2 linked regions of the Magnetospirillum sp. XM-1 genome follow. The protein of the gene in region 1 interacts with the protein of each later gene in a pairwise test. Links are inferred from orthologs where the notes say so. Each region holds a gene or a part of one and is shown on either strand. Other genes may lie near its edges. The genes, in order: trkA and ptsN.

What was found.
Region 2: the proteins of trkA (region 1) and ptsN interact in binary tests that used the Escherichia coli proteins (3 or more experiments, as listed by UniProt). The link is inferred for Magnetospirillum sp. XM-1 from one-to-one orthologs.

What each region holds. Positions count from the first base shown.
Region 1 is NZ_LN997848.1:3,127,871-3,133,942, reverse strand. Bases 950-3,948 are described here. They hold trkA (Trk system potassium transporter TrkA), read right to left. Parts: upstream 3,138-3,948; coding sequence 1,761-3,137; downstream 950-1,760. Other genes in these bases: XM1_RS14465 (sigma-54 dependent transcriptional regulator), read right to left, coding at 3,134-3,948; XM1_RS14475 (HAD family hydrolase), read right to left, coding at 1,102-1,761; hfq (RNA chaperone Hfq), read right to left, coding at 950-998. Also shown: GTPase HflX, read right to left, coding at 1-743; more of hfq, read right to left, coding at 744-949; more of XM1_RS14465, read right to left, coding at 3,949-4,525; XM1_RS14460 (PAS domain-containing sensor histidine kinase), read right to left, coding at 4,515-6,072. UniProt on the Escherichia coli protein: Part of the constitutive potassium transport systems TrkG and TrkH. May regulate the transport activity of TrkG and TrkH systems. Binds to NAD(+) and NADH.
Region 2 is NZ_LN997848.1:1,379,831-1,385,865, forward strand. The notes cover bases 2,215-5,176. They hold ptsN (PTS IIA-like nitrogen regulatory protein PtsN), read right to left. Parts: upstream 3,947-5,176; coding sequence 3,482-3,946; downstream 2,215-3,481. Other genes in these bases: XM1_RS06595 (Hsp20 family protein), read left to right, coding at 2,439-2,939; XM1_RS06600 (DUF1150 family protein), read left to right, coding at 2,942-3,175; rpoN (RNA polymerase factor sigma-54), read right to left, coding at 4,112-5,176. Also shown: XM1_RS06580 (polysaccharide deacetylase family protein), read right to left, coding at 1-451; XM1_RS06585 (glutathione S-transferase family protein), read right to left, coding at 498-1,169; XM1_RS06590 (DUF4743 domain-containing protein), read left to right, coding at 1,306-2,160; more of rpoN, read right to left, coding at 5,177-5,623; lptB (LPS export ABC transporter ATP-binding protein), read right to left, coding at 5,633-6,035. UniProt on the Escherichia coli protein: Seems to have a role in regulating nitrogen assimilation.

The sequences.
Region 1 (6,072 bases):
ACCAGGGTGCGCATGGTGGGGTCCAGCGTGGCGAACAGCATATCCTTGGCCATCACCTCGGCCCGGGTCAGCTGGTTGAACAGCGTCGACTTGCCGGCATTGGTGTAGCCCACCAGGGCGACGATGGGATAGGGCACCTTGCGCCGCGCCTTGCGGTGCAGCTCGCGGGTGCGCTTGACGTCTTCCAGCTCGCGCTCCAGCTTGACGATGCGCTCGCCGATCATGCGGCGGTCAGCCTCGATCTGGGTCTCGCCGGGGCCGCCCAGAAAGCCGAAGCCGCCCCGCTGGCGTTCCAGGTGGGTCCAGGACCGCACCAGCCGCGAGCGCTGGTACGAAAGTGCCGCCAGTTCCACCTGCAGCGTGCCCTCGCGGGTCCGCGCCCTTGCGCCGAAAATTTCGAGAATCAGGCCGGTGCGGTCGATGACCTTGCAGCCCCAGGCCTTTTCCAGATTGCGCTGCTGCACCGGCGACAGATGGCCGTCCACCACCGCCAGATCGACCTCGCATTCCTTGACCAGTTCGGCCAGACGCTCCACCGCGCCCTTGCCCATCAGGGTGGCCGGGCGGACCTTGGCGACGTTGACCGCCTCGGCGGCGACGATGTCGAGATCGATGGCTCCGGCCAGCCCGACCGCCTCGGCGAGGCGGGCTTCAGGCAGACGGGAACCATCCCCGCCCTTGAAGGCGGGGTGGATCACCATGGCGCGGCTGGGCGCCGCCTGTGTGGAACCGGTTTCTCCCACCTATTCTTCGCCGTTTTCCTTGATCGGAGGCTCGAACAGAGAGATGGGGGTCGACGGCATCACCGTCGAGATGGCGTGCTTGTACACCAGTTGGGTATGACCGTCGCGGCGCAGCAGCACCGAGAAGTTGTCGAACCAGGTGACGATACCCTGAAGCTTCACGCCGTTGACCAGGAAGATGGTGACGGGCGTCTTGTTCTTGCGGATGTAGTTGAGGAACACATCCTGCACATTTTGCGATTTTTCGGCGGACATGATTGGAATCCGTTCTTATTGGCCGATCTTGATTATTGGAGTGCGGCTGGGCACCTACCCCGTTGAACCCTTGTCGTTACCACCATTTCCAACAGATGGGAACCTATAGTTCTCGGACAAGATGGACGAGGTCCATGCAGGCCCGCAGGAAGCGGGCGGGCGGATGGGCGAACTCGCCTTCGGCCGGGGATTGGGGCCGCATCAGGATGGGGGTGCAACCGGCGTTGACGGCGCAGTGGGTGTCGATGGGCGAATCGCCCACGAACCACACATGGCGTCCGGCCTCGATGCCGGTTCCGGACAGGGCGAGATGGACGGGTGCTGCGGCCGGCTTGTCGGCCTCGGCGTCGTCGGCGCCCACCAGACGGACGAAATGGCCGCTCCAGCCCATGATCTCGGCTTCCTTGCGCAAAAAGCCGCCGCGCTTGTTGCTGACCACCGCCAGCACCACTCCCTCGGCCCGAAGCGCGCCCAGCATCTCGGACGCGCCGGGCAGCGGGTTGAGATAGTCGAGGTGAATGGACTCGAAGCTTTTGGTGAAGACGTCGCGGGCCTCGGGCCAGCGCTCGCCGAACATGGCGGGGAAGGAATCGCGCATGGAGGCGGCGACCCTTTCGCGGGTCTCGTCCAGACTCCATTCCGGCATGCCGAAATGGCGGAAGGTCATGTTGTAGGATTCCTGGATGCACACCCAGGAATCCACCAGGGTGTTGTCCCAGTCGAAAATCACCGCCGAGGGGCGGGGCAGCGGCAATCCGGGCATCAGAAATATTCCAGCCGGACCGAGAACATCTTTTCCACCTTCTTCACCGCGTCGGCGGTGGCGAACAGGATGACGCGGTCGCCGGGATGGATCACCGTGCTGCCGCGCGGGCTGACCACCTTGCCGTCATGGACCACCGCGCCCAGCAGCACGCCCGACGGCAGCTTGACGTCCCTGAGCGGCTTGCCCACCAGGGACGAGGTTTCCAGCGCGTCGGCCTCGATCAGCTCGCCGAAGCCCTCGTGCAGGGAGTGGACGGCGTGGATGCGGCCCCGGCGCACATGCTGGAGGATGTTGGATACGGTGATGGCGCGGGGATTGACCGCGACGTCGATGCCCAGCGGCGCCACCAGCGAGTTGTAGGTGGTCTTGTTGATCAGCGCCATGGTGCGGCGACAGCCGTAGCGCTTGGCCAACAGGCCCGACAGGATGTTGGTCTCGTCGTCGTTGGTGACGGCCACCACCGCCTCGGCGGCGCCCACCGAGGCTTCCTCAAGGATTTCCGGGTCGAGCGCGTCGCCGTGGATCACCACGGTGTGGCCCACCGCCTTGGCGACGAACTCGGCGCGCTCCTTGTTGGACTCGATGATCTTGATGGAGGTGCCGGGCCGGGCCGCTTCCAGCTGCTGGGCCAGGAACAGGCCGATATTGCCGCCGCCGAAGATGACGATGCGCCGCGCTTCCTGGTCCTCGCGGCCGAAAGCGGTCAGCGCCCGGTCCACATGGGCCGTATCGACGACGAAATAGACCTCGTCGCCCTCCAGCATCTGGTCCTCGGAGGTGGGCACGATGGCCTTGCCGTCGCGCACGATGCCGATGATGACGATGGCGAGGTCCGGGAACAGCACGGTGAGCTGGCGCAAAGGCGTGTTGATCAGCGGGCAGTTCTCGGTGCAGCGCACCCCGATCAGGCGGACCTTGTCGCCCACCAGCGGAATGACGTCGATGGCGCCCGGCACCTGCAGCCGCTTGGTGATGGCGCGGGCCACCTCGATCTCGGGGCTGATGATGACGTCGATGGGCAGATGCTCGCGCGAGAACAGGTTGGCCCAGATGGGGGCCAGATAGCTCTGGCTGCGCACGCGGGCGATCTTGGTCGGCACGTTGAACAGCGAGTGCGCCACCTGGCAGGCGACCATGTTGACCTCGTCGGCGGCGGTCACCGCGATGATCATGTCGGCGTCGCCGGCGCCCGCCTGTTCCAGCACCGCCGGATGGGAGGCGAAGCCCAGCACCACCTGGACGTCGAGCGTGTCGCTGACCTTGCGGATCAGCTCGGGCCGCTGGTCGATGATGGTGACGTCGTTGTTCTCGCCCGCCAGATAGTGGGCGATGTTGAAGCCGACCTGACCGGCGCCGCAGACTATGACCTTCATTTCTTTTCGTCCGTGTTGACGCCAAGCAGCTTGAGCTTGCGGTGAAGGGCGGAACGTTCCATGCCGACGAAGGCCGAGGTGCGCGAGATGTTGCCGGCGAACCGGTTGACCTGGGCCAGCAGGTATTCCCGCTCGAACAGCTCGCGCGCCTCGCGCAGCGGCAGGGTCATGATCTCGCTCGATTTGTCCCAGCGCAGAACCGCCGGCGTGATGGCGCCGATCTCGCCGGGCAGCATGTCGGCGCGGATGGGCTCACGCGCGTCGCCCGGCGCCATGATCAGCAGCCAGTCCATGACGTTTCTGAGCTGGCGCACGTTGCCCGGCCAGTCATAGGCCTGCAGCGCCGCCAGGGCGTCCTCGCCCACCACCCGGGGCTGCACGCCGGCGGCGGCTGCGGCAAGCGCCATGAAGTGGCGCGCCAGGGCGGGAATGTCCTCGCGCCGGTCGCGAAGGGCCGGCATCTTCACCGGCACCACGTTGAGGCGGTAGTACAGATCCTCGCGGAAATGCCCGGCATTCATCTCGGCTTGCAGGTCGCGGTTGGTGGACGCGATGACGCGCACGTCCACCTCGACCCTCTTGCCGCCCCCTACCCGCTCGAACATCTGGTCTTGGAGGACGCGGACGATCTTGCCCTGGGTTTCCAGCGGCATGTCGGCCACTTCGTCCAGCAGCAGGGTGCCGCCATGGGCCTGTTCGAAGGTGCCGATCTTGCGCGGGGAATCGGGACCGTCCAGCCCGTGCTCGGTGCCGAACAGCTCCATCTCCATGCGGTCGGGGTGCATGGCGGCGCAGTTCAGGACCACGAACGGCCCCTCGGCCCGGCGCGAGCGGGCGTGAATTTGCCGCGCCACGATTTCCTTGCCCGAACCGGCCGGACCGGTGATCAGCACGCGGGAATTGGTGGGCGCCACCTTCTCGATGGCCTGGCGCACCTGCATGACGCCGAGCGCGCCACCGACCAGTTCGCCGGCGGAACCGGAACGGAGCTTCAGCTCCTCGTTCTCGCGCCGCAGCCGGGCGGCCTCGATGGCGCGCTCCACCACCAGGAGCAGGCGGTCGGCCTTGAACGGCTTCTCGATGAAGTCGTAGGCGCCCTGCTTGATGGCCTGCACGGCGGTCTCGATGTTGCCGTGCCCCGAGATCATCACCACCGGCACTTCCGGATGGTCGTGCTTGACGGCGTCCAGCACCTCCAGGCCGTCCAGGCGCGAGCCCTGCAGCCAGATGTCCTGGATCACCAGATTGGGCCGCCGGGCGCGTATCCCCTCCAGGGCCTCGTCCGAATTGGCGGCCTCGCGGGTGTTGTGCCCCTCGTCCTCGAGGATGCCGGCGATCAAGGCGCGGATATCGGCCTCGTCGTCGACGATCAGGATGTCATGCGCCATGGGTTACCGTGGTGTCGCCGTTTGCCTGAAACTGTTGCGGCTGTTCGGAGAGCGGGAAGACCAGCCCGATCCGCGCGCCTCCCCCTGGCGCATCCTCAAGATACAGATCACCGCCGTGGTCTTCCATGATCTTCTTGACGATGGCCAGCCCCAGGCCGGTGCCTTTGCTGCGCGTGGTGACGTAGGGTTCGGTCAGCCGCTCCCGGTTCTCGGTGGGCAGGCCCTTGCCGTTGTCCTCCACCGTCACCACCAGCCGTTCGTCCTGGGCGACGAGGCTGAGCGCCACCCGGCCGCGGGGCGCCTCGGGGTCGTCGCGGCCGTGGATGGCCTCCACCGCGTTCTTCAACAGGTTGGTCAGCGCCTGGCCGATCAGGCGGCCGTCGCACATCAACGGCACCTTGCCCTCGGGCAATTGGTGGACGAACTCCACGTCGGGATTGCCGGTCTTTTGCAGGAACACCGCCTGGCGGCAGATGTCGTTCAGGTCGTCCGGCTTGATCTGCGGCGCCGGCATGCGGGCGAAGGACGAGAACTCGTCCACCATGCGGCCGATGTCGCCCACCTGGCGGACGATGGTTTCCACCAGATTGACGTAGGTCTCAGGATCGTTCTGTATCTCTTTGAGATACTTGCGTTTCAGCCGCTCGGCCGAGAGCAGGATCGGGGTCAGTGGGTTCTTGATCTCGTGGGCGATGCGCCGCGCCACGTCGGACCAGGCCGCCTTGCGCTGGGCCGAGACCAGCTCGGTGATGTCGTCGAAGGTCACCACATAGCCGATGATTTCGGCTTCGAGCCGCTCGGCGGCGACGCGCACCAGCAGCATGCGGGCGCGGCCTCCCGGCGTGGACAGCCGCACCTCGCGCTGGATCAGCTTGTCGGGACGGCGGACCGCCTCGTCCAAAGGCTCGGCCAGATCGGGAATGACGTCCCGGATATCCCGGCCGACCTGTTCCTCGAGATTGATGCCGATCAGTTCGCCGGCCGAACGGTTGGGAAGATGGATGCGCCCGTCGGAATCCAGGCCGATGACCCCCGAGGTCACGCCGGCCAGCACCGTTTCGGTGAAGCGGCGACGCTCGTCCAGCTCGCGGTTGGCGTCCACCAGATCCTGGCGCTGGCTGGACAGCTGATGGGTCATGCGGTTGAAGGCGCGGGAGAGTACGCCGATCTCGTCGGCGGCATCCTCGGCGACGCGGGCGTCGAGATCGCCCGAGCGCACCTTCTCGGCGGCGTCGATCAGCCGGCCGATGGGAGTGGCGAGCTTCACCGCCATGGACAATCCGACCCAGATGGCGGTCAGCACGAGGAGCAGCGCCACCAGGGCGAAAATCAGCGAGAAGGCCTGTTCCAGGCCCGACAGGCGGCCTTCCAGGCGTTCGTACTGGGCCACCGCCTCGGAGGTCTTGGCCATGTGGCCGATCACCTTGGGATCGACGAAGCGGCCCACATAGAGGAAGGTGTCGCCGAACAGGCCCTGCAACTGCACCAGCGCCTTGACCCGGTCCTCACCCGACCCCGACAGCACCACCACGTCGCCGCCGCGCGCC
Region 2 (6,035 bases), 1.7 Mb from region 1 along the record:
GTTCGGGCGTCACGCCCCGGGCGGGATCGCCGGAGGGAAAGGTCCAGTGCACCACCTTGTGGCCGGTGGCCTCGACCTCGGCCAGGCTGCGGCCGTCATGGTCGCCGCCGGGAAAGCGGAAGAAGCGGGGCTTGCGGCCCGTCACCGCCTGGATGGCGGCATCGGCGTCCTCGACCTCGCTGCGGATGGCGGCGGCGTCGAAGCGCTCCATGTGGCGGGCGTGGTCCATGGAGTGGTTTTCCACCCGGACCAGCGGGCTGGCGGCCAGGGCCTTCAGCTCTTCGGCGTTGCGCCGGGCGAACAGGCCGGTGGCGAAGATGGTGTAGGGCACCTTCTCGGCGGCCAGGACGTCGAGAATGGTCCGGTCGAGATAGGCCGGCTGGCCCTTGGCCTCGCAGGCGTCGAAGGTCAGCGCCACCAGCTTGTCGGCGGTGGGCAGCCGCTCGATCACCTCGGCCCGGACGGGGGCGGCGAGGAGGAGAAGGAGAGCGAGGAGCCTAGAAATCCGGGTTGGCATAGTGCCGGGGCGGGACCAGGCCGGGCAGGTGGTCGGCCAGCAGCACACGGAAGCTGGGCCGCGACTTGACGCGGGCGTACCAGTCCTTGGCCGGGGCGTGCTGGTCCCACGGCACGTCGCCCACGTAATCCACGGCGGAAATCTGGGCGGCGGCGGCGATGTCGGCCAGGGTGAACACGCCGCCGGCCAGATAGCCGTGGCGCTCGGCCAACCGGCCCACATAGTCCAGATGCTGGTGGATATGGGCGTAGCCGGCGCGGATGCGGCGCGAATCCGGCTCGTTCTTGCCCGATTCCAGGCGCTTGAACACCTTTTCCCCCACCAGATGGTCGGTGACCTCGGCGTGGAACTTCTGCCCGAACCAGGCGACCAGACGCCGCACGTCGGCGCGGGCCAGGGCTTCGGCGGGCAGCAGCGGCGTTTCGCGGCTGGTCTCTTCCAGGTATTCGACGATGGCGGTGGAATCGGCCAGGGCGGAGCCGTCGTCCTCGACCAGCACGGGCAGCTGGCCCGCCGGATTGAGGGCGAGGAACTCGGGCCGACGCTCCCAGGTCTTTTCGATCTGGGGCTCGAAATCCAGCTTCTTCTCGGCGAGCACGACGCGCACGAGGCGCGAGAAGGGGCAGAGCGGGTGATGGTAAAGGGTCCTCATGCGTCTCTTTTACCGCTTTTCCCGCAACGAGAATAGAGGGTGGTCGCCCCATATGAACATTTCTTAAACAGTAGGCGCCCTTGACCTTTGCGGGCGGCTTCTGCACCCTGTCGCATCCTCCGCCGGAGCCCGTATCATGGCCTTCCTCGACCACATCCGCGTCTGCAACCGCCACGACCTGGCCAAGTTCCGGCCGTTCTCGGTGGAGGGCAAGTGGATCGGCTGGGTCCGCCACGACGTGGCCCAGCGCCTCGCCGCCTTTCCCGAGGCCTTCCGGGTGTCCATCGAAGGCGTCAGCCTCCATCCGGCGCTGGCCACGCCAGAGGCGCGCAGCAACGCCATCGACGAGGTGGCCCGCGAACTGGCCGAGGATTGGGGCACGCCGAAATTGCGGGGCGAGCGCTACCGGGTCTCGGCCCGCTTCGGCGATCCGGCCCTGATGAGCATCGACCGGGGCGTGGTCAGCCTGTTCGGCATCCGCGCCTATGGCGTCCACGTCAACGGAATGGTGCGCCGTCCCGACGGCCTTCACCTGTGGATCGGCCGCCGCGCCAAGGACAAGAGCGTGGCGCCGGGCAAGCTGGACAACATGGTGGCCGGCGGCCAGCCCAGCGACCTGTCACTGGCCGACAACCTGATCAAGGAAGCGGCCGAGGAGGCCGACATTCCGGCGGCGCTGGCCGCCACCGCGCGCCCCGTCGGCGTGGTCTCCTATTGCCTCGAGGATGAGTGGGGCCTCAAGCCCGACGTGATGTTCTGCTACGACCTGGAGGTCCCCGAGAGCTTCACGCCGCGCAACACCGACGGCGAGCTGCAGGGCTTCACCCTGATGCCGGTGGCCGAGGTGGCCCGTCTGGTCAAGGACACCGACGAGTTCAAGTTCAACGTCAATCTGGTGATCATCGACTTCCTGATCCGCCACGGCCTGATCTCGCCCGATGTCGAGCACGATTACGTCGATCTGGTGAGCGGGCTCAGGAAGGGCGGGTGAGAGTCTGTTTTCTCCCGAGATCGTCTTGCGTCAAATCCGGATCATCTCTTTGCGTCATGGCCGGGCTCGACCCGGGCATCCACGTGGATGCCCGGAACAAGTCCGGGCATGACGAGAGTGGATACGGTGCGGATTCACGGCTTGATGCTATGGGACGCCGGGTGAAAATACCGCTTCGCTTGACGATCCTTTAATTCCCCCCAAGATAATATGATGAAGGGTGCCGATGACGGGCCCTTCCTTGGCGTACTCGCTCATGCCCGAGGAGAACGAAGATCATGTCCCGTTTGTCCGCGTTCAATTCCCCGCTGCTGCTCGGCTTCGATCATTTCGACCGGCTGCTCGACCGCATCTCCAAAACCTCGCCCGAGGGCTATCCGCCCTACAACATCGAACAGATTTCCGAGAACGGCCTGCGCATCACGCTGGCGGTGGCCGGGTTCTCGTGGGACGACCTGTCCGTGGCGCTCGAGGACAATCAGCTGGTCATCCGCGGGCGTCAGGCCGATGACGAGGGCAGCCGCATCTTCATCCATCGCGGCATCGCGTCGCGCCAGTTCCAGCGCGCCTTCCTGCTGGCCGACGGCATGGAAGTCATGGGCGCGTCCTTGGACAACGGCCTGCTGCACGTCGACCTGATCCGCCGGGTGCCCGAGCCCAAGGTCCGCACCATTCCCATCGGACGGGCGGGCGAGGCGCCCCACACCATCACCGTTTCCGCCGACGAAGCCTCGCCGGTGTCATCCCGGGCCAGAACCGGCCATAAGAGGGAGGTCTGAACATGAAGACCACGGATAACAGAAACTCCATCATGGGCCATCACCTGATGAGCGCCACCGATTTCCTCAACTGGGGCATGCCAGCCGTCGCCTATTTCAAGCACGAGGACAATGGCGGGCAGGGCGGCTGGTCCATTCATGCCGCCGACGGCACGGTGATCGGCGCGGCGCCGTCGCGCGACACCGCCTTCGCCGCCATCGTCCAGCACGAGATGGAGCCCATGAGCGTGCATTAGCACGCTTGCGAAAAAGTCCTTCGCTACGCTCAGTGTACTTTTTCGCAGGAAGATCTAAGGAAAAGCCCGCGCTAGGGGCGGCCCGGCGCGCGGGCTTTGGCTTATTTGTCCCCAATCCGAGACGGATGTCTCGGATTGGGTAAGACGAGTCAAAAATGGGTGCGAAAGCATTCCGTCGTCATGGCCGGGCTTGACCCGGCCATCCACGCTGCGTCGCACGAAGGCGTCCGGAATGATGGATAACGCGGCCCGCACCGTGGATGCCCGGAACAAGTCCGGGCATGACGGCATGGCGGCGACGCGAAATCACGCCGCCCGGCTGGCCGGGCTTTCGGTCAGCAGGGCGTAGAGGGCGTCGGCGTTGTCGGTGCCGCGCAGCTTCTCGCACACGCCCTTGTCGCGCAGCAGGCGCGATACCCGGGCCAGGGCCTTCAGGTGGTCGGCGCCGGCGGATTCGGGGGCCAGCAGCAGGAAGATCAGGTCCACCGGCTGTTCGTCGATGGACTCGAAGGCGATGGGCTTTTCCAGCCGCGCGAAGACGCCGTACAGGCGCTCCATGGCCGGCAGCTTGCCGTGGGGGATGGCGATGCCGTTGCCGACGCCGGTGGTCCCCAGACGCTCGCGCTCCAGCAGCACGTCGAAGATGGCCCGCTCGTGCAGGCCGGTAATCTCGGCAGCCTTCTTGGCCAGGTCCTGCAGCGCCTGCTTCTTGGACGTCGCGCGCAGATTCGGAATGACGGCGGCCGGGCTGATCAGATCGGTGATTTCCATGAATCCACCCTATGAGCGCGGAACGCCTGGTTCCGCTGGGTCTTCACATAACGGGCGCGGGATCCACTCTACCGCGCCAACTTCCCCGTCCCGTCTTTCCCACGGGGCGGGCGGAAAATAGGCCCCGACTTGTCCGAAGTCAAGCATGGCGGACGGCAGGGCCGATCACATGCCCAGCGACTTCTCGCGCCGGCGCTGGACCGACGAGCCGATGTTCATGGCTTCCCTGTATTTTGCCACCGTCCGGCGGGCGATGTCGATGCCTTCGGCCTTGAGCGCGTCGACGATGGAATCGTCGGACAGCACGCTCTTGCCCTCGGCATCGATCAGCGCCTTGATGCGGTGGCGCACCGCCTCGGCCGAATGGGCGTCGCCGCCGTCGGCCGAGCTGATGGCCTGGGTGAAGAAGTACTTCAGCTCGTAGATGCCCCTGGGCGTGGCGATGTACTTGTTCGAGGTGACGCGGCTGACCGTGCTTTCGTGCATGGAGATGGCGGTCGCGATGTCGCGCAGCACCAAGGGCCGCAGGTGCTGGACCCCTAAGCGGAAGAAGGCGTCCTGCTGGCGGACGATCTCGGTGGCCACCTTGAGGATGGTGGTGGCGCGCTGGTGCAGCGACTTCACCAGCCAGTTGGCCGACTGGAAGCGCTCGGAGATGTAGGTCTTGTCGTCCTTGCTCTTGGCCGCGCCGGCGATCTTGGAATAGTAGCGGGTGTTGACCAGCACGCGGGGCAGGGTGTCGGAATTCAGCTCCACCACCCAGGCGCCGTCCTGGGTGCGGCGCATCAGCACGTCGGGGGTGACCGGCTGGGCCACCACGTGGTCGAAGGCCAGCGCCGGCTTGGGGTCCAGCGCCTTGATCTCGGAGATCATCTCGGCCAGGTCCTCGGCGTCGACGCCGCAGACCCGCATCAGGCCGGGCAGGTCGCGCCGGGCCAGCAGCTCCAGATTGTCCAGCAGCGCCTGCATGGCGGGGTCCAGGCGGTTCTTCTCAGCCAGCTGCAGACCCAGGCATTCCTTGAGGGAGCGGGCGAAGACGCCGACGGGATCGAAGCCCTGGACGCGTTTCAGCACCACTTCCACATGCTGGCGCGAACAGCCCAGCTTTTCCGCCAGTTCGTCCAGGTCGCCGATCAGGTAGCCCGCCTCGTCCAGCATCTCGATGAGATGCAGCGCGATCAGGCGGTCGGCGGGGACGGGAATGTCCATGCTGACCTGGGCGGCCAGATGGTCGCGTAAGCTGATCTCGCCGGCCGTCATCTGTTCCAGGCTGGATTCGCCGTCGTCGAAGCCGCCGCCGCCGCCGTTGACGTTGCCCCACTGGCCGAGCGATTCGTCCTGGACGGCGTCGGACGCGCTGTCGTTGTTGAAGGTGTTGTCGTAGTCCACGTCCATGCCGTCCTCGGCCGAGCCGGCGGTCATGCCGTCCAGCAACGGGGGTTCGGCGGGGGCGGAATCGAGGACGGGCAGGTCGGCGGCGTCGGCCTTGGGCTCGGCGGGCTCGAGTCCCCGCTCGCCTTCTTCCCGCTCCAGAAGCGGGTTGCGCTCCAGTTCCTGATCGATGAAGGCGGCCAGCTCGAAATTGGACAATTGCAGCAGCTTGATCGCCTGCTGCAATTGCGGCGTCATCACCAGAGACTGGGTCTGGCGGATATCAAGCCTGGGACCGATGGCCATGGCGGGGCGTTACATGCTGAACCGCTCGCCGAGATAGACGCGCCGCACTCCTTCGTGGGCGACGATCTCGGCGGGGCGGCCCTCCATCAGCACCGCGCCGTCGTGCAGGATGTAGGCGCGGTCGATGAGGTCCAGGGTCTCGCGCACATTGTGATCGGTGATCAGCACCCCGATGCCGCGGTGCTTGAGGTGGGCCACCAGATCGCGGATGTCCGACACGGCGATGGGGTCGATGCCGGCCAGCGGTTCGTCCAGCAGGATGAAGTGGGGACGACACGCCAGGGCGCGGGCGATCTCGACGCGGCGGCGCTCGCCGCCCGACAGCGCCATGGCGGGCGCCCGGCGCAGATGGCTGATGGAGAACTCGGCCAGCAGGCTTTCCAGGTCGTGCTGGCGGCGCTCGGAATCGGCC